4 regions of the Cupriavidus sp. SS-3 genome follow, and region 3 is predicted to be linked to each of the others. Evidence: predicted binding sites of a transcription regulator. Region 3 holds the regulator's gene; each other region holds the start of a gene.
What was found. The regulator FNR, encoded in region 3, switches genes on or off when oxygen is low (the NO sensors DNR and NnrR bind a similar motif). The targets are predictions, from matches to a motif close to TTGATNNNNATCAA.

Region 1 (5,063 bases), on a different contig from region 3:
CCAATACTTTCATGATCCACTGCCAGAAAAGAAACGCATGCAAAAAGGCGGCAGCTGGGTCTTGAAAGCCGGGCTGCCGCCGTTGGGGAGCTTGTTACCGTTTTAGTCTTCGATCACCGCGTTGGTGAAGACTTCCTGCACGTCGTCCAGGTTTTCCAGGGCGTCGAGCAGTTTCTGCATCTTGACCGCGTCGTCGCCGCTGAAGCTGACTTCGTTCTGCGGCTTCATCACCACGTCGGCAACTTCGGCCTTGAAGCCGGCGGCTTCCAGCGCCGCCTTGACCGCCGAAAAATCGTTGGGCGGGCAGGTGACTTCGATCGAGCCGTCATCGTTGGTGACGACATCGTCGGCGCCGGCTTCCAGCGCGGCGTCCATCAGCTTGTCTTCGGGCGTGCCGGGGGCAAACAGGAACTGGCCGCAGTGCGTGAACATGAACGCCACCGAACCCTCGGTGCCCATGTTGCCGCCGTGCTTGGAAAACGCGTGGCGCACTTCGGCGACGGTGCGGGTGCGGTTGTCGGTCAGGCAGTCGACGATGATCGCGGCGCCGCTCAGGCCGTAGCCTTCGTAGCGGATTTCCTCGTAGTTCACGCCTTCCAGGCCACCCACGCCGCGCTGGATCGCGCGCTGGATGTTGTCCTTGGGCATGTTGGCGTCCATGGCCTTGTCCATGGACAGGCGCAGGCGCGGGTTGGAGTCGGGATCACCGCCGCCGAGCTTGGCGGCCACGGTGATTTCCTTGATCAGGCGGGTCCAGATCTTGCCGCGCTTGGCGTCGGCGGCGGCTTTCTTGTGTTTGATATTGGCCCATTTCGAGTGACCGGCCATGATTCTCTCCGAAGCGGAATGCGGTGATCTGCTGTGATGTTGTGCGGGGTCGCCAGGCGCGCCGCGGCGGCATCCGCAAGGCGGGCGGGCAGCGCGCGCCAGGTGACGGATATGCCTGGCGGCTGGCTATAATCAGCCCAGGATTTTATCACGCGGGCCTGCCTGCGCCGTCCAGACCCAACCGACCCTCACGGATTCCAGGAACATCATGGCCGACCCCATCCTCATCGCCAAGAATGCCGAACATGAACTGGTGCTGCTGCCGCAGATGGGCAACCGGCACGGGCTGATCACCGGCGCCACCGGCACCGGCAAGACGGTCACGCTGCAGACGCTGGCACAGGGCTTCTCCCGCCTGGGGGTGCCGGTGTTCATGGCGGATGTCAAAGGTGACCTGACCGGCATTTCACAGCCCGGCCAGCCTTCGGCCAAGCTCAAGCAGCGGTTGGCCGACCTGAACCTGCCCGAGCCGGTCTGGGGCGCCTGCCCCACCGCGCTATGGGATGTGTTCGGCGAGAAGGGGCACCCGGTGCGCGCCACGGTCTCGCACATGGGGCCGCTGCTGCTGTCGCGCATGCTCGAGCTCAATGACACGCAGCAGGGCGTGCTGAACCTGGTGTTCCGCATTGCCGACGCCAACGGCCTGCTGCTGCTCGACGCCAAGGACCTGCGCGCGATGCTGCAATACGTCGGCGACAATGCCGGCCAGTTCACCACCGAATACGGCAATATCTCGGCCGCCTCGGTCGGCGCGATCCAGCGCGGGCTGATCGCGCTGGAATCGCAGGGCGGCGACGTCTTTTTCGGCGAGCCCATGCTGAACCTGGAAGACTTTATCCAGACCGACAAGGGCCAGGGCGTGGTCAATATCCTGGCCGCCGACAAGCTGATGAACTCGCCGCGGCTGTACGCGACCTTCCTGCTGTGGATGCTGTCCGAACTGTTCGAGAAGCTGCCCGAGGCCGGCGACCTGGACCAGCCCAAGCTGGTGTTCTTCTTCGACGAGGCCCACCTGCTGTTCAACGATGCGCCCAAGGCGCTGCTCGACAAGATCGAGCAGGTGGTGCGCCTGGTGCGTTCCAAGGGCGTGGGCGTGTACTTCGTCACGCAGAACCCGGTCGATATCCCCGACACCGTGCTGGGGCAGCTGGGCAACCGCGTCCAGCATGCGCTGCGCGCCTTCACCCCGCGCGACCAGAAGGCGGTCAAGGTGGCGGCCACCACCATGCGCGCCAATCCGAAGCTGGACCTGGAAACCGCCATCGGCGAACTGGGCGTGGGCGAGGCGCTGGTGTCGTTCCTGGACGCCAAGGGCACGCCCTGCGTGACCGAGCGCGCCTGGGTGCTGGCGCCCGGCAGCCGCATCGGCCCCGCGACCGAGGACGAGCGCAAGCAGCTGATCGCGAACTCGCTGGTGGCGGGCACCTATGAGAAGACCGTCGACCGCGAGTCCGCCTACGAAAAGCTGCGCGGCAGCGTGCCTACCGTGGCGAATGGCGGCAAGGGCGCGGGCGGCACGGCCGCCGGGCAGCCGGCGGGCGAGCAGGACAGCGGCTGGCTCGGCACCGCCGGCGAAATCTTCGGCACGCTGACCAAGGGCACCGGCAAGAGCGGCCGCGGCGATTCGATCCTGGAATCGATGGCCAAGTCGGCCGCGCGCACGGTGGGCTCGCAGGTCGGGCGCGAGCTGATCCGGGGGGTGCTGGGGAGTTTGCTGGGGAAGAAGAAGTAAGAGAGTTGTGCCGGCTTGTTCCACTCTCCCTCCGGTGGGAGAGGGAGTACACCGGCGGTCATTCACGCGGTCAGCGCTGCTGCGTCGCGTCGCGCGCCTTCGCCGCATCGGCATCCTCGCGCATCTTGCGCGCGAACAGGCGGGCGAAGAACCAGCCCATGCCGATGATGAAGACGATCACGCCCAGGCTCATCAGCCCGGTGCTGGTACTGAACAGGATCTTGAAGGCTTCCATGCGTGGCTCCCTTTATGTGTGGACGCTGGCACGCGGCGAGATCTCGCCGGCTTGCCGCCAGTGTAGGGAGCCGCATCAGGCAGGCTATTGAGGCCGGTCAAGCGCCGGCCAGCCGCCCGGGCATTGTCAGTCCACGGTCAGTTCTTGGTGCCGAACAGCCGGTCGCCCGCATCGCCCAGTCCGGGGACGATATAGGCATCGGCATCCAGGTGGCTGTCAAGCGAGGCGACAAACAGCTTTACCCCCGGATGCGCCTTCTGGAACACTTCCACGCCCTCGGGGGCGGCCACCAGCGCGACGAAGGTGATGGCCTCGTCCTTGACGCCGCGGCGCTTGAGCACTTCCACCGCGTGCGCGGCCGAATAGCCGGTGGCGACCATCGGATCGCACAGGATGAAGCTGCGGTCTTCCAGCGCCGGCAGGCGCACCAGGTATTCCACCGGGCGGTGCTGCTCGTCGCGGTACACGCCGATATGGCCGATGCGCGCCGACGGGATCAGCTCGACCAGGCCATCGCTCATGCCCACGCCCGCGCGCAGCACCGGCACGATGGTCAGCTTCTTGCCGGCGATCACCGGGGCGTCCAGCTCGACCAGCGGGGTTTCGATGCGGCGCGTGGTCAGCGGCAGGTTGCGGGTGATCTCGTAGCCCATCAGCAGAGTGATCTCGCGCAGCAGCTCGCGGAACGTGCGTGTCGACGTTTCCTTGTCGCGCATGTGCGAGAGCTTGTGCTGGATCAGCGGGTGGTCGAGGATAAAGAGGTTGGGAAAGCGCGGATCTTGTTTCATGGCTGGCGGCGAGGGCTCGGCGGGATGGCGAGTGAAGCGGGCGCGCGAGGCCGGTTGGGACGCGCGCGCCGCGCCGTTGCAGCCGGATTGTAATGGAAGCGGGCCGCCGCGCCAGGCAGCGGCCCGGTGGCGCCCCGGGCTAGTCGAGCGCGCGGTCCTTCGACTCGATATCCACCAGGAAGATGGCGAGCGCCGCCACGGCCAGGAACGAGGACAGCAGCGCCAGTGCCAGCGTGAACTGGCTGGCCATGATCGGCGCGACGATGGACGGGGCGAACAGGCCGCCGAAACGCGCCATCGCGCCCGCGGTGCCCATGCCGCTGGCGCGCAGGTCGGTCGGATACACCTCGGGCGTGAAGGCGTACAGCGCGCCCCAGGTGCCGAGCAGCGAGAAGCTCATCAGCAGCGTCGAGCCGATCACCAGCGCAGGGGCCTGGCCCAGGCTGTACAGCATGCAGCCCGCCGCGCTCAGCAGCAGGAAGCCGATCAGGGTCGGCTTGCGGCCCCAGCGCTCGACGCCGTGCGCGGCCAGCGCGAAGCCGGGCAGCTGCACCAGCGCCAGCACGATCAGGAATACCTGGCCGCGCATGAAGCCGAAGCCCTGGCCCGCCAGCTTCACCGGCAGGTAGACGAAGACCCCGTAGTAGGCGATCGAGATCAGCATCCACGCCGCCAGCAGGCAGATGGTGCGGCGCCGGCAGCCGGCGGCGAACAGCGCGAACACCGATTTGCGCTCCATCTTCTGCGGCTGCAGCGCGCCGATCTCCACCGGCACGCGGTTGGCCGCGGCCACCCGCTGCAGCACCGCGCGGGCCTCGTCCGAGCGCCCGGATTTATTGAGGTAGAGCGGCGACTCGGGCACGAAGAAGCGGAACACCACGCCAACCAGCGCCGGGATGCCGGTGACCAGGAAGATCAGCCGCCACGCATCATTGCCGCGCGACACCGCGATCAGCGCCAGGATCGCCAGCAGGATGGTGCCGACCGCCCAGAACGACTCCAGCAGCACCAGCCAGCGGCCGCGCCGGTCCGACGGCAGGAATTCGGCCATCATGGTGTAGTCGACCGGCAGGGTGCCGCCGACGCCGATGCCGGTCAGGAAACGCAGCAGCAACAGCCACTGGAAGTCCGGCGCGAAGGCCGAGGCCACGCCGCAGATCGCATCGATGACCACCGCCATCATCAGCACCGGGCGGCGGCCGATGCGGTCGGCCAGCCGGCCGAACACGAACGCGCCGATCAGCATGCCGACGAAGAACATGGTGCCGGTCTGCAGCGCGGTCGGCACCGGGATGCCGAAGGTCGCCGCGATCGACGGCGCGGTGAAGCCGATCGACAGTACCTGCATCGCGTCGGCGAGCCACACCAGGCCGAATATGACGAACAGCCGATACTGGAAGCGGCCGACGCCGGCGGCGCGGATGCCTTGCTCGATCGTGATCGGTTGCGACGACGCTGCGCGCGCGCTGGGCTGGGGGGG
Region 2 (5,063 bases), on a different contig from region 3:
CCGATGCGCTGCGCGCCCAGGTGGAAGGCATAGTCGATCGGCCCCTGGCTGCCGGAAAAATGCTGCTGCACGTTGGCGCTCAGCCCTTCCCTGCTCAGCCGCGTCAGCGGCGTGCCCAGCGTCACCGTGGTATCCGCGCTCGGCGGCCCGCCGGCCTGGCGGGTGGTGATCGAGATGATGCCGCCGCTGGCGCCCGCCCCGTAGAGCGCGCTGCTGCCGCGCAGCACCTCGATGCGCTCGATATTGCTGGGATCGATGGTGGCCAGGTTGCGCGCCGAGTCGCGGTTGGTATTCAGCGGGATGCCGTCGACCAGCACCAGCGCGCTGCGCCCGCGCAGGGTCTGGCCGAAATCCGTCACCGTGCGGCTGGAATCGGCCATGCCCGGAATGACCTTGCTCAGCATGGTGGCAAGGTTGGTCGAACCCGTGCGCAGCTCGTCCAGCTCCTCGCGCTCGATCACCGTGACCTGCCGCATCGGGTTGACCAGGTCGCTCTTGATACGGTCGACCCGCACCTCCACGGCATTCAGGCTGCCCCCGTCCACCGAGGCCCCCGGGGCCTGCGCCTGGGCGACGGCAAGCATCGGCATCGTCCCCGCGATGGCACAAATCAGCACGGACAAAGGGCGGGGACGGAAAGCGGAACGGGCAGAGAAGGCCGGAAGGGGTTGCATGGTGGCAGCAGGCGCGCGCGCAGCGTCCTGATGATTTGTAACAAAACCGGGAATGATAATGATTCGCGATTGTGTTAGCAAGCATGTCTTCCACGCAAACGGCGCGGCGCTCGCAGCCTGTACCGCGAACGCGCCTGGCGCGGATTGCCGTGATAGAGTCCCTTTTCATCCGCTGTCGCCCCAGCCTGATGTCGCCACTCGTTGCACATGGACCAGACCATCCGGCCGGCCACCCACCACGCCTGGAAGGCACCGCCGCACGCACAGCATGACCGCCCAGATCCCGCCACTCGTTCCGTCGCAGACGGCTCTGGTCGTGATGCACTACCAGACCGACATCCTGGCCCTCTTCCCCGGCGTCGCCCCTACCCTGCTTGCCAATACGCGCAAGCTATGCGACGCCGCGCGGGCCGCGGGCGTCAGCGTCTATTTCGCCAGGATCCACTTCAGCCCGGGCTATCCGGAAGTCAGCCCGTTGAACCGGAATGGACAAGGCATCAAGCGGCTGGGCCTGTTCGTCGACGACCAGGTCTCGCCCGAGCTTGGCCGGCAGGACAGCGAGCCGCTGATCACCGCGCATCGCGCCAGCGTGTTCTTTGGCACCGACCTGCAGGTACGGCTGTCCGCGCAGGGGATCGATACCCTGATCATGGTGGGCATTGCGTCGACCGGCGTGGTGCTGTCATCGGTGGCGTATGCGAGTGACGCGGACTTCCGCCTGTTCACGGTCAAGGATTGCTGCTATGACCCTGACGAGGTCGTGCACGATCATCTTTTTGCCACGGCCTTCGATTCGCGCACGACCGTGCTGTCGCTGGCCGACGCCCTGGCCCTGCTTGCCTGAGCGTCACCCGATGCCAGGCGGCCCGGCGCGACGCGGCCTCACAAGCGACTGAGGAAACCCTATGTTCGACCACGTCAAATTCGGTGTCAGCGACTATGCCGCCAGCAAGGCGTTCTTCCTCGAGGCCCTGGCACCGCTCGGCGTAGCGGTCGCGTCCGAGGGGCCGCCGACGTATGGGGTCGAGCTCAGCGCCGGCGGCAAGGCTTCGCTGTGCCTGTTCCAGAGCGGGGAAAAGCCTGCGCCCCTGCACCTGGCGTTTACTGCCGCGACCCGGCAGCAGGTCGACGCCTTCTACCGCGCCGCGCTCTCCGCCGGCGCCAGGGACAACGGTGCGCCGGGTCTGCGACCGCACTACCACGCGGACTACTATGCGGCGTTCGTGATTGGTCCTGACGGGCACAATATCGAAGTGGTTTGCCACGCGCCTGGCGCGTAAGCCCCGTCACGACGCCCCCTTCCCCGATGGCAACGGGGCCGCCATCGCGCCGGATGGGTATGCCCGGCACCGGCACGAGGGGTAGCCGGCGTGCCGCATCGCATGCTCGCGCCGAGCCAATGTCGTGCTGTCAGCACCGCGCTCCCGGTTTACCTCAAAGAGGCGCCAGCCCTGCCGCTTCGAATTGACGCAGGTCAAACGCGTATCCACGCCGGCATCTACCCTGAATGCGACGCCTCGCAATGCGATCCCGCACATCGATTTCAGGAGACCCATCATGTACAAGCGCATCCTGCTCGCCGTCGACGGCAGCCGCTCCTCGGACCTGGCGCTAAGCCAGGCCATCATCATCGCCAAGGCGACCGGCGCCGAGGTCAAGGCCCTGTTCGTGGCGGACGACACCGATGTCTTCTTCGAGGCCAGCTATTTCAATCCGAAGGAGCTGGTCGACAGCATCATCGCGCATGGCCGCAAGGCGCTGGATGCGGCCTCGGTCCGGCTCAGCGAGGCAGGCGTGCCGAACCTGGTGCAACTGGATGAAAAGCCGGTGGCGCCGGGCAAGATCTCGTCGACCATTGTTGCCGACGCCGATGCGTGGAATGCCGACCTGATCGTGCTCGGCACGCATGGGCGCCGCGGCGTCAGGCGCCTGTTGATGGGCAGCGTGTCGGAAGGCGTGCTCGCCAAAACGAGCAAGCCCGTGCTGCTGGTCCGCAGCGAAATCGAAGGATAACCCTTGCGCCGCCCTGCCCCATGTCCAGCCAAAGCATGCGAGCGATGGTCTTCGAGGGCGCCGGCCTGCCGTTGCGCCTTCGTCAGTTGCCGGTGCCGGAACCCGGCCCCGGCCAGGTCCGCATCGCCGTGACCGCCTGCGGCGTGTGCCGGACCGACCTGCATATCGTCGATGGCGAACTGCGCCATCCCAAGCCGGCACTCGTCCCGGGGCATGAAATCGTCGGACGGGTGGATGCCTGCGGCGCCGGCGTCAGTGCCTTGAGCGCGGGTGAACGCGTCGGCGTGCCATGGCTGGGACATGCGTGCGGCGCGTGCCGCTATTGCCTGCGGCATCGCGAGAACCTGTGCAGCGCGCCGCTTTTCACCGGCTATACCCGCGATGGCGGCTATGCCGAGTATGCGGTGGCCGACAGCGACTTCTGCTTCCGCATCCCGCCCGCCTACGATGACGAGCACGCCGCGCCGCTGCTTTGCGCGGGCCTGATCGGCTATCGCACACTGCGCATGGCTGGCGCAGCCGGCCAGGCACGCCGCATCGGCATCTACGGCTTCGGCGCCGCGGCCCACCTGGTGACGCAGATCGCCGTGGCGCAAGGCCGCGAAGTCTACGCCTTCACCCGCGCGGGCGATACCGCCGCCCAGCAACTCGCCTTTCAGACGGGCGCATGCTGGGCCGGCTCGAGCGACCTGCAGGCGCCCGTGCCGCTGGACGCGGCGCTGATTTTCGCTCCGGTGGGCGCGCTGATTCCCAAGGCGCTGCGCGACGTGGACAAGGGTGGCGTCGTGGTCTGCGGCGGGATTCACATGAGCGATATCCCGAGCATGCCTTACGAATGGCTCTGGGAAGAAAGGCGCCTGTATTCCGTGGCCAACCTGACGCGCGCCGATGGCCACGCGCTAATGGACATTGCCGCCCGGACTCCGCTGCATACGCATACCACCGCCTATCCGCTCGAGCAAGCCAACCAGGCACTGGCCGCGCTGCGCGAGGGCCGCCTGGCCGGCGCCGCCGTGCTGAATATCCGTCAATAGATCGTCGCCAGAACCCACCGATGAGCCGATACCAGACTCGTTTTCTGACGCGCGCGCATGCCGGCGCGGAACTGGCCTCGGCGTTGCACGCCTATCGCGCAACCGGCGCGCTGGTGCTGGCGATTCCGCGTGGCGGCGTGCCGGTCGGACGGGTCGTGGCCGACGCCCTGGGCGCGGACTTCGACCTGGTGATGGCGCGCAGGATCGATGCAGGGGTGGCGCTGGACGACACCGGCAGGACCTGGCATACGAACGGCGCGCAGACGGGCAGTAGCGCCGGCAGCCTGCGCGACCCCCACTTCGACCAGCTGTGCCGGCAGCGCGCGGTGTATAGGCCGGTTCGCAAGCCGATGGACCCGGGCGGCCGCGTGGTGATCGTGGTGGACGATGGCCTGGTGAGCGGCGCGACCATGCACGCCGCGCTCGCCAGCCTGCGCAAGCGCCGCCCCGCCCGCCTGGTCTGCGCGCTGCCGATCGCCACCCGGGCCGGACTGGACCAAGTGCGTGCGCTGGCTGACGAGATCGTCTGCCTGGACACGCCGGACCGCATTGAAAACCTGGCGCACTTCTATCATGAGTTCCAGCTGGTCAGCGATGACCGGGTCCGGCAGTTGACAGGCATGGCGTCAGCGCCATCCCCGCTCCGCGCGGGACCGGGCGCCGTGGCAAGCGTGCCATCGCTGAGCAAGGCCATGCTGATTCCCTACGGCACGACGCGCCTGCGGGCCATGCTGGAATCCGCGCCCAACCCGATCGGCGTCGCGTTAATGGCGCATGCCGGGGGCGCGCAGCGCCGCGCCGCCCGCAGCCAATACCTGGCACGCAAGCTCCGGGCGCGAGGACTCGCGACCATGCTGGTAGACCTCAAGCCTGACAGCCAGGTCGACGACGCGGCCGCATCGGACGTCGATGAGCTGACCGCAAGACTGGTCCAGGCCCTGAAGTTCCTGCGGGCCGGCACGCCGTTCGCGGGCTTGCCCGTCGGCTTGCTCAGCGCCGGTACCGCCGCGGCGGCAGCGCTGCGCGCGGCCGTGGACAGCGCGTCACAAGCCGGCGCCATCGCCTGCATGGCCGGACGGCCCGACCTGGCCGGCGACGCGATCCTGCGACGGCTGGAGACACCTGCTTTGCTGATCTGTGCAAGCGGCAATGCGCAGAGCATCCGGATCCATCAACTTGCCTTCGAACAGATGCATGGTCCCCGGCAACTGAGGCTGGTGCCGGCCAGTAGCTGCGGCTTCGATGACCGCAAGGCCCTGGCAGAGGTTGCGACGCTCACGGCGGACTGGTTCGAGCGCCACCTTGCGCAGCCATCGCGTCCGTGCCTGGGCTACAGCGGATG
Region 3 (5,063 bases):
GCTGCCCGTTCCGGGTTCTGCGGCGCCGGTGTCGGCGGATGCGCCCGCGTGGCGGGCGTCTTGCTCAACGGAATCAGACAAGATATTCACTATCGGATGTTGCATGTTGTTCAGTTCGGCACGCGCTCGTCGTGCTCGCTCGGGTGCGGCGGGGTGCCGTCTTCAGGCAGTTGGTCCCGCGCCCCGTCCGGAGGGGTTGCAGCCGATTCGGTGGCATCGCCCGCACCGGCCTCAACCACCGTCTCGGCAGCCGGCTGCGCGTCAAAGCCATCGGCACCGTCTTCGCGCGCGGGCGCGCTCTCGGCCGCTGACGATGTATCGGCCGGCGTGACCGGCTCGGCAAAGGCTTCCTCGTCGGCGCTGGCCGGCTTGTTCGCCGCCAGGTCTTCGAAGTTGATCGCCTGCTGCTCCAGCAAGGCGGCCTGTGCCTGCGCCTGAGCGTCTTCCAGCGGCGGCAGCTCGTCCAGCGTGCGCAGCCCGAGGTCGTCCAGGAAGGCCTTGGTGGTGGCATACAGCGCCGGGCGACCCGGCACGTCGCGATGGCCGATGACCTCGATCCAGCTGCGGTCCTCGAGCTTCTTGATCACTTCCGTGCTGACCGTCACACCGCGGATTTCCTCGATATCGCCACGGGTCACCGGCTGGCGGTAGGCGATGATCGCCAGGGTCTCCATCACCGCACGCGAGTATTTTGGCGGTTTTTCCGGATTCAGGCGGTCGAGGTATTCCCGCATTTCGGGCCGGCTCTGGAACCGCCAGCCGCTTGCCAGCGCCACCAGCTCCACGCCGCGCGGACGCCAATCCTGGCGCAGTTCGTCCAGCAGCACGCGGATAGTGTCTGCGCCGACGTCATCGTCGAACAGGCGGCGCAGATCGTTGACGCGCAACGGTTCCTGCGCGCAGATCAGCGCCGTCTCGAGGACGATCTTCGCCTCTTGGGTATTCATGTTGATGGTGTGCAGCCTGTCTTTGCACCTGCTCCCGGACGGATCCGGGGCACCGGAGATTTTGGATACAGCGGTGCCAAAGCCACCGCCATCTCATTGCGCAGCGAGCCGGATACTTGCCGTACCCAGGCCGTGCACTTCCCATTCTTTGCATCGAGTTGCCGGGGCTTCCGGCAGGAGATCGTCCGCATGCCGTCATGGATCGGCCAGCGAACCTCTTGCGTCGCTCGTCCGCACAAACGGACATCGCGGTCGGCGAACTGAACGCCTCGGACGCAAGAAAATACGGGTATCGGGAGCAAGGCCGGCATCTACCACGCCGCAGCGCCAACCGGACTTTTGAACCAGATCTTTTGAACCGGATGGACCGCGGGGACTGGCGCTCATCGAAAGCCTTCCGCTTCCCGCGTCCCGAGCGCACCTTCGGATAGGAAGACCGCCAGGCGCTGATCGCCGCTGCTTACCGCAGCCTGTCTGACTCCGCGCGATACCGCAATGCTGGCGATTGTATGGCATTCCCGGCTCCGCCTGCAACCATCATCCTGCTTGCGCGGGGTGCCGGCGCCGCAGGATGCCGCATGGGGCATCAAAACACCAGGCAAAAGCCCTGTTCCGCCAGCGAATGTGGCAGCAGCACCGCTCGCGCAATGCCAAGCCCGCCGAACGCCATCACGGCAAGGCCCGCGCCCAGGCGCACGCCCGGTCGCCGCGACCACAGTCTCAGATAGCCGGACAGCCCGGACAGCACCAGCAGGTTCGGCAGCGTGCCAAGCCCGAACACGCCCATCACCAGCGCGCCCGAGCCGGCATTGCCCGCCAGCAGCGCCAGCGTCAGCGCACCGTAGACCATGCCGCACGGCACCAGCCCCCAGGCCAGGCCCACGCCATAACGCCGGGCCAGCCCGCCGCGCGCCCGCACGAAGGCCGGCAACGCGCCGGCGACGCCGCCGAGCCGCCCGGCCACCGCAGCGCCGGCACGCGCCGCCAGCCGCTCCAGCCAGTTCACGGTAAAGGTACTGCCGCGCAGCAGGCGCCAGCCCGACCACAGCAGCATCAGGCTGCCGGCGCCGAACAGCCAGCGCTGCACTGGCAGGTAGTCCTGCTTCCAGGCGGTGGCGCCCGCGGCGCCCAGCGCCGCCCCGAGCAGCATATAGGTGGTAATCCTGCCAAAGTGCATCAACAGTAACTCGCCGAGCCATGCAGTGCGGCTGCGCACCAGGCTGACCGGCGCTGCCTTGCCGCGCCGCTGCTCCACGGCCAGCGCCACGCCGCCGCACATGGCGGCGCAGTGCACGCCGCCCAGCAGAGCGAGCAGGAAAACGCTGATCAATACTCCAAATGTCAATTCTGTCTCCCTGCCGGATCACATCGCACGGTAAAATGCCCATATCGTGCCCCGCTGCCATTTCTAGCAGGTTCCAATTGCTCACTTCCATCCCCATTACCGAGATGTCGCCCCGCTGCTCCACCTGTGCGATGGGACAGCTGTGCCTCCCGGTTGGCATGTCGCAGCAAGACCTTGCCAAGATCGACACGCTGGTGCAGGAACGCATCCGCGTGCACAAGGGGGAAACCCTTTACCGCATGGGTGACCCGCTCACCGCGGTCTACGCCATCCGCTTCGGTACGCTCAAGACGCATGTCACCACCGAAGACGGACGCTCGCAGATTACCGGGTTCCACCTGCCCGGTGAAATCGTCGGCCTCGACGGCCTGGGCGAGATGCAGCATGCATCCGATGCGACCGCACTCGAAGATACCGAGGTATGCGTGGTCCGCATGAACGATCTGCAGACGCTGTCCGCCGACCTGCCTTCGCTGCAACAGCAGTTCCTGCGCCTGATGGGCAAGGAAATCACGCACGACCAGCTGATGCTGGTCACGCTCGGCTCGATGCGCGCCGAGGAACGCCTCGCCGCCTTCCTGATCAACCTGTCGGAACGGCTGTCGGCGCGCGGTTATTCGGCGTCCGAGTTCGTGATGCGCATGAGCCGCGAAGAGATCGGCAGCTACCTCGGGCTGAAACTCGAGACCGTGAGTCGCCTGTTCTCGCGCTTTGCCGAGGCCGGGCTGATCCAGATCCGCCAACGGCATGTCAAGCTGATCGACATCGACGGCATCAAGCAACTCTACAGCCGTAGCTGCTGAGCCACCGCGGCGTTGCCGCGCCGCCTGCGGCGCCGGCAACGCGATAGTCCTTCCCTATTCCAGTTCGTCCGTATCCGCCAGCCGCGTCGGCATGGTGCACAGCGTCAGCCCGCTGGACAACGCGCAGAACACCCACGCCAGCAGGAAGCCGACGGTATAGACCGACTCGCGCGACGATTCGATCGGATGGCCGAAGAATTTGAGGTCGCCCGGATCGACGACGGAAAAAACCGTCGCCGTCGCCAGACCCGCCATCAGGAAGCCCGGCCACAGCACCCACATCAGCCAGCGCAACCTCATGGCTGCCTCGCTGCCGCGGACTTGGGCGCCACCGCTTCCACCTTCTCGACCACCAGGCCATGCCGCGCCGCGCCCTGCACCGGCAGGTCGGGGTGTGCCGACGCCAGCCAGATCGTCACGCCGCACGCCACCATGGCCACCAGCGGACCGGCCATCAGCAGCCATGGCCACGGTTCCTTCCACCACGGATTGCCTTGCTGACTCATCTTGCCCCCTTCGTCCTGGCGACTACGTGTGAGTCGCCTAGCTTCACAAATCGCGCGGCACGATAAAACTGGTGGATTGCCGAATTTCAGCATGCCCCTGCTCCGTGCCTTCGCTCGTTACTGTTACGTTGATCTTGTGCGTGCCTTGCCTGGCGGCCTCTATCGGCACGCGGATGCGGATCGGCAGCAGCCGGTTGGAGGTTGGCGCCAGCGATTCGGCCTGCTTGTCGTATTCGACCGTCAGGTCCTTCAGTTCATCGCTGTCGGCACGCACGCGGATCTGCATCGGCGCCTCGGTGGTGTTGATCAGTTGCAGCCGATAGACGTTCTCGATCCAGCGCCCTTCCACCTCCCGGCCCAGCGCACCGCGATCGCGGATGATGTCGACCTTCAGCGGCGTGCGCAGCATGATCGACGCCATGAACCCCGCCAGCAGCGCCACCCAGATCACCGAGTAGATGATGACGCGCGGACGCAGCAGGCGCTTGCGCGATGCCGCAGCGGACAGGCCCTTGCGCATTGCGTTTTCCGAGGTGTACCGGATCAGCCCGCGCGGGTAGTCCATCTTGTCCATGACCTGGTTGCAGGCGTCGATGCAGGCGCCGCAGCCGATGCACTCGTACTGCAGGCCATCGCGGATGTCGATGCCGGTCGGGCACACCTGCACGCAGATGCTGCAGTTGACGCAATCGCCAAGCCCGGCCTGGTGATGGTCGGTCTTGCGCGAGCGGCTGCCGCGCGGCTCGCCGCGGCCGACGTCATAGGTCACGACAAAGGTGTCGCGGTCCACCATCACGCTCTGGAAACGCGCGTAGGGGCACATGTACTTGCATACTTGCTCGCGCATGAAGCCTGCGTTGCCCCACGTGGCGAACGCGTAGAACAGCATCCAGAATGCCTGCCAGGGGCCCAGCGTCAGCGCCAGTACCTCGCCGCCCAGTTCGCGGATCGGCGCAAAGTAGCCGATGAACGTGAAACCGGTCCACAGTGCGATCAGCACCCACAGGAAATGCTTGGTTGCCTTGATGCGGAATTTGCGCAGGCTCCACGGATCCCCGTCGAGGCGGATGCGGGCGATGCGGTCGCCTTCGACCCGCCGCTCGATCCACATGAAGATCTCGGTGTAGACCGTTTGCGGACACGCGTAGCCGCAGAACAGCCGTCCCGAGATCGCCGTGAACAGGAACAGCGCCAGCGCGGAGATGACCAGCAGCACCGCCAGGTAGATCACGTCCTGCGGCCACAGCACCAGCCCGAAGATATAGAACTTGCGCTCGCCAAGGTCAAACAGCACGGCCTGGCGTCCGTTCCACTGGAGCCAGGGCGTGCCGTAGTAGATCAGCTGGGTCAGGATCACCAGCCAGACCCGCCAGCTGGAGAACGCGCCCTTCACCGAACGCGGATAGATTTTGCGGCGGACCTCGTAAAGGGTTTCTTCCGAGGTCTCGCCCGGCGCAGCGGC
Region 4 (5,063 bases), on a different contig from region 3:
GCGAATGCCGCCGCTGGAAAGTCGCATAGGATACCGCTTTTGCCCGGCGCCGTCCATGCGGGGCCGATACTGGCGCCGGGGAACGTCTCGCAACCGCCGCTTTTTGGCACTGGCAGGGGGGCTTTGGCGCTATAATCGCCAGCTATTTGCGTCAAATCGTGCCCGTCGCGCCGTCGGCGCAACGAGTCGACCGGGGTCAAATCCGGGCGGCTGGTTGTCGGCGACAATCGGGCCCCGGTCCGGGAGACAGGCCGAGGTACGCAAATGGCAACAGACCCAAGTCAGGCAAGGGCCGCAGGGGAGCGCGGGCGGTCCGGATGGGGCCGGATAGTGGTCAGCGAAGGGCCACACCAGGGCCAGAAAAAGCAAGCCGAGCGTAAGCGGCCAGAAGGTTTCCTGCAAAACTGAGAGTTCTGTATGAGCGACGTCCACAACGAACACCCCGAGCACGAGTCTCCCATCAAAACCCCGAAGCAGTTGATCGCAGTCGTGATCGCGGCGTTCCTGGTGCCGATCATCGTGATCATCCTGCTGGTCAACTTCGTCGGACACGGCTCGACCGAAAGCGCCGGTGCGAGCACCGCCGCCGAAGCCGTCAACGATCGCATCAAGCCGGTCGCCTCGCTCGAAATCAAGGATCCCAACGCGCCGCGCGTGTTCAAGACCGGCGAACAGGTCTACAAGGAAATCTGCGCCGCCTGCCACGCCACCGGCGCGGCGGGTGCGCCCAAGCACGGTACCGCCGGCGACTGGACCGCGCGCATCGGCCAGGGCTTCGACGGCCTGATGAAGTCGGTGCTCAACGGCAAGGGCGCGATGCCACCGCGCGCCGGCAGCACGCCTGACGACTACACCGATTACGAACTGGCCCGCGCCGTGGTCTACCTGGCCGACGCCGGCGGCGCCAAGTTCCCCGAGCCGCCGGCCCCGGCCGCTGCCGCGCCTGCAACGGCCGCAGCCCCTGAAGCGGCCGCCCCGGCTGCCGCTGCAGCGCCGGCCCCCGCTGCGGCTCCGGCAGCCGCTGCCGCACCCGCACCTGCCGCCGCCGCTGCCGCGCCGGCAGCTGCCTCGGCCGAAGTGGGCAAGAAGGTCTACGAGCAGGTCTGTGCCGCCTGCCATGCCGCCGGCGTGGCCGGTGCGCCCAAGTTCGGCGACAAGGCCGCCTGGGCCCCGCGCCTGAAGGAAGGCATGGATGCGGTTCACAACTTTGCGCTCAAGGGCAAGGGCGTGATGCCGCCCAAGGGCGGCTATGCCGGCCCGGATGCCGATGTGATCGCCGCGTCGGACTACATGGCCAACGCCGCCAAGTAAGCCGGCGCCGACGCCAACAAAAAACCCGCGCCTTTGCGCGGGTTTTTTTTCGTCCGGCCCGGGGCCGCTCTTGCGCGCTACACCACGCGCGAGTAACGCGGCACGATACGGATCGGCTGGGTGCCGTCGTTGGCGGCGCGCGCGCCGCTGTCGACCGGCCGGGCGGCGTCGTCGCGCAGGTAGCGGTCGAACACCATCGCCACGCGGCGCACCAGCAGCCGGCCCAGCGGCGTCACGGTGATGCGGCCGGGCTCGCGGCACACCAGTCCGTCGGTGGCCAGGCGCTCCAGCTCGGCCAGTTCCGCGGCAAAGGCCTCGTTGAAATCGATGCCATGGCGCGCCTCGATGGCAGGGAGATCGAGCACGCCATTGCACATCAGATCGCCAATCAGCTCGCGCCGCAGGTGGTCATCGGCCGTCATCGCCACGCCCCTGGCCAGCGGCAGGCGGCCCTGGTCCAGCGCCCCGTAGTAGTCGTCGAGCGTCCGCGCGTTCTGCACGTAGCGCCCCGCGATCGCGCCGATCGCCGAGATGCCGAGCCCGACCTGGTCATAGCCGGCGTGCGTCGAATAGCCCTGGAAGTTGCGCTGCAGCCGGCCCTCGCGCTGGGCCACGGCGAGGTCGTCGTCGGGCAGCGCGAAGTGGTCCATGCCGATATAGACATAACCCTCGGCGGTCAGCCGCTCGATGGTCGAGACCAGGATGTCGAGCTTCTCGCCGGCTTGTGGCAACGCCTGTTCGTCGATGCGGCGCTGCGGCTTGAACACGTGCGGCAGGTGGGCGTAGCTGTAGACCGAAAGCCGGTCCGGGCGCAGCGCCAGCACCTGGTCGATGGTGCGGCCGAAGCGCGCCGCGGTCTGGTGCGGCAGCCCGTAGATCAGGTCCAGGCTGACCGAGCGGAAGCCCAGCGCGCGCGCGGCATCGACCACGGCGCGGGTCTCCTCGAACGGCTGGATGCGGTGGATGGCCTGCTGCACCTCGGGGTCGAAATCCTGCACGCCCAGGCTGACGCGGTTGAAGCCCAGCTCGGCCAGCAGCGCCATGCGGTCATGGTCGACACGGCGCGGATCGATCTCGATCGAGTGCTCGCCGTCGGCCGCCAGCGCGAAATGCGTGTTCAGCAGCGCCATCACGCGACGCATTTCTTCCGGGTTCAGGAAGGTCGGCGTGCCGCCGCCCCAATGCGACTGGATCACCTGCCGGCGCTCGCCCAGCCGCCCGGCCACCAGCGCCATCTCGCGGCCCAGGTAGCTGACGTAGCGCGCGCTGCGGCCGTGGTCGCGCGTGATGATCTTGTTGCAGCCGCAGTAGTAGCAGATGTTCTCGCAGAACGGGATATGCAGGTACAGCGACAGCGGCGCCGGCGCATCGGCGCGGCAGGCGGCCAGCGCGTCGTGGTACAGCGACGGGTCGGGGCCGTTGTGGAAGCGGTCGGCGGTCGGGTACGAGGTATAGCGCGGGCCGTTGCCGTCGATGCGCCCGGCCAGCGCGCGGAAGTCGGAGAGCGCGCGGCGGTCGAGCGCGGGGAAAGTCATGGCTGACGGGTTCATGGGGGCGCGGGGGAATGGGTATGCGACACGTCATCGTAGGACCGGCCCGGCGCCCGCAGCTTGACCGCCGTCAAGTGCGGGCCTGAGCCGAGCGGCGCCGCTGCCGCTGGGCTGCACGCGTACGTCACATTGGCGTCATGGGTGCCGGGTACGCTGCGCGCCACCGCGCCCACGCGCGATCCGCCAGGTTCCAGCCATGTCACGTTCCCGCCGCTCCCCCACGCCCGTGCCGTACCCACCGCTGCGCGACCACCCGCCGGCAGACGCCGGCCGGCGCCGGCTGCTTGCCGCGACCGGCATGGCGCTGGCCCTGCCCGCGTTCTCCGCCCGGACACAGGCGCCGCGCACGGTGGTGGTGGGGCACCTGGTCGACCGCAACGGCGCCCAGTCCGACCTGGCGCGCGACTACCTGGCCGGGGCCAAGGTAATGTTCGACGCCGTCAACGCCGCCGGCGGTCCTGTACGGATCCAGCACGTGGTGCGCGATGCGGACCCGGATCCGCGCCGCGCGCTGGCGCAGGCGGTGTCGCTGGCCGACACGGAACATGCGGGGCTGCTGTTCGGTCCCGGCGACCGGCTGCTGCCCGCGCTCGCGTCATCGACCGAACTGGCGCGCCGCGGCATGCAGATCATTGCGCCGCTGTCGGGGCTGGCGTTGGCCGCCGACAATGTCTGGTTCACGCGGGCCGACTACCAGGCGGAACTGGACGCGGCCGCGCAACAGTTGCGCGGCTACGGGCTGACGCACATCGCGCTGGCCGTGGCGCCGGATTTCGCGGTGTCGTCGCTGGCCCGGCTGGAGGCGCAGACCGGCACCCGCGCGGTGCTGCTGGAAGGCAGCGGCGACGCCGCGGCACGGCGCATTGCGGCAACACGCCCGGGCGCGGTGATCGTCGCCGGCGACACGCTGGCCTATGCCGAACTAGGCCGGGCGCTGGCGGCGCAGGGGTGGTACGGCTTCCTGGTGGGGCTGTCCGCGGTCAGCGCCAATGCCGCGCGCGAGATCCTGGGCCGCGGCTACGCCGGCGGGATGGTGCTGACCCAGGTCGCGCCGGGGCCGCAGCAGGCCACGTTGCGGGTGGTAAAGGAGCACGTGGCGCGCATGAAGCAGTACCTGGACGAGCCGCCGTCGCCGGCGACGCTGGCCGGCTATATCGGTGCCGCCTGGCTCGCACGTTCGCTGCAGGGTGTGCGCTCCGGCGGCACGGCGGAGTTGCGGCGGGCGCTGCAGGGGCGCGTCGATGTCGGCGACTTCACGCTGGACTTCACGCGCGGGCAGCGCGGCTCGCAGTACGTCACGCTGGCGGTGTCGGGCGCGCGGTAGAAGCTGCGCGGGCGCCGTGACCGCTCAGCCGGCGACCGCCTTGCCCCCATTGCCCAGCAGCGCCTTGAGCGCGCCGAGCCGGTCCTTGGGGCTCATCGCCGGGGTGTCGTCCTTGGGCGCCGGCGCTTCTTCCAGCTTCATCTCGCCGATAAAGCGCGACGGCTGGCACGAATAGGTCTCGCGCGCACGCTTGCGCTTCTTGCACCAGCTGATCTGCAGGCTGCGCTGCGCGCGCGTGATGCCGACATACATCAGCCGGCGCTCTTCCTCGATCTTCTCGTCGGTCATGTCGTCGTCTTCGCGGCAGTGGGGCAGGATGCCCTCTTCCACGCCGACCAGGAACACATGCGGATATTCCAGCCCCTTGGAGGCGTGCAGCGTCGACAGCCGCACCGCGTCGGGATCTTCCTCGCGCCCTTCGAGCATGCTCATCAGCGCCACGGTCTGCGTCAGCTCAAGCAGGTTCTTGCCTTCGCTGCCGAAGCCGTCGGCGTTGTCGTAGCCAGTGGCTTCCTCGCCCTCGACCGCTTCCGGCTTGGTGCCCTTGCGCTTGAGCCATTCGAGGAACTCCAGCGTGTTGGTCCAGCGCGACTGCGCCTGCCGCTCGTCGAAGCTGTCGTACAGGTAAGCCTCGTAGTGGATGCCGGCCATCAGGTCGTCGAGCACTTCAGTAGCCGGGTCCTTCGCCGCGCGGTCGGCCAGCCGCACCATCGATTCGCAGAACACGCGCAGCGGCTCCAGCTGGCGCGGCTGCAGCTTGCCCTCGATGCCGCCCATCATCGCCGCCTCGAACAACGACACCTTGGCCTGCCCGGCAAACGTGCCCAGCACTTCGAGCGTAGTGTTGCCGACGCCGCGGCGCGGCGTGGTGATCGCGC

Region 1: the regulator FNR is predicted to act here: its motif matches at 2,883-2,896, upstream of U9J39_RS14795 (DUF3149 domain-containing protein).
Region 2: the regulator FNR is predicted to act here: its motif matches at 2,139-2,152, upstream of U9J39_RS11815 (universal stress protein).
Region 4: the regulator FNR is predicted to act here: its motif matches at 2,922-2,935, upstream of hemN (oxygen-independent coproporphyrinogen III oxidase).

What each region holds. Positions count from the first base shown of each region.
Region 1 is NZ_JAYLVT010000008.1:194,737-199,799, forward strand. It holds gene purD (phosphoribosylamine--glycine ligase) at 1-13, opposite strand, end outside; gene U9J39_RS14785 (YebC/PmpR family DNA-binding transcriptional regulator) at 103-828, opposite strand; gene U9J39_RS14790 (helicase HerA-like C-terminal domain-containing protein) at 1,037-2,560, shown strand; gene U9J39_RS14795 (DUF3149 domain-containing protein) at 2,631-2,795, opposite strand; gene upp (uracil phosphoribosyltransferase) at 2,933-3,583, opposite strand; gene U9J39_RS14805 (MFS transporter) at 3,723-5,063, opposite strand, start outside.
Region 2 is NZ_JAYLVT010000006.1:136,259-141,321, reverse strand. It holds gene U9J39_RS11830 (TonB-dependent receptor) at 1-674, opposite strand, end outside; gene U9J39_RS11825 (isochorismatase family cysteine hydrolase) at 943-1,518, shown strand; gene U9J39_RS11820 (VOC family protein) at 1,580-1,954, shown strand; gene U9J39_RS11815 (universal stress protein) at 2,232-2,687, shown strand; gene U9J39_RS11810 (zinc-dependent alcohol dehydrogenase family protein) at 2,723-3,721, shown strand; gene U9J39_RS11805 (phosphoribosyltransferase) at 3,742-5,063, shown strand, end outside.
Region 3 is NZ_JAYLVT010000004.1:298,884-303,946, forward strand. It holds gene rluB (23S rRNA pseudouridine(2605) synthase RluB) at 1-105, opposite strand, end outside; gene scpB (SMC-Scp complex subunit ScpB) at 111-947, opposite strand; gene U9J39_RS09195 (sulfite exporter TauE/SafE family protein) at 1,534-2,292, opposite strand; gene fnr (fumarate/nitrate reduction transcriptional regulator Fnr) at 2,370-3,095, shown strand; gene U9J39_RS09205 (hypothetical protein) at 3,150-3,395, opposite strand; gene U9J39_RS09210 (FixH family protein) at 3,392-3,601, opposite strand; gene ccoG (cytochrome c oxidase accessory protein CcoG) at 3,645-5,063, opposite strand, start outside.
Region 4 is NZ_JAYLVT010000016.1:57,512-62,574, reverse strand. It holds gene U9J39_RS21695 (c-type cytochrome) at 418-1,311, shown strand; gene hemN (oxygen-independent coproporphyrinogen III oxidase) at 1,389-2,846, opposite strand; gene U9J39_RS21685 (ABC transporter substrate-binding protein) at 3,058-4,185, shown strand; gene U9J39_RS21680 (UvrD-helicase domain-containing protein) at 4,210-5,063, opposite strand, start outside.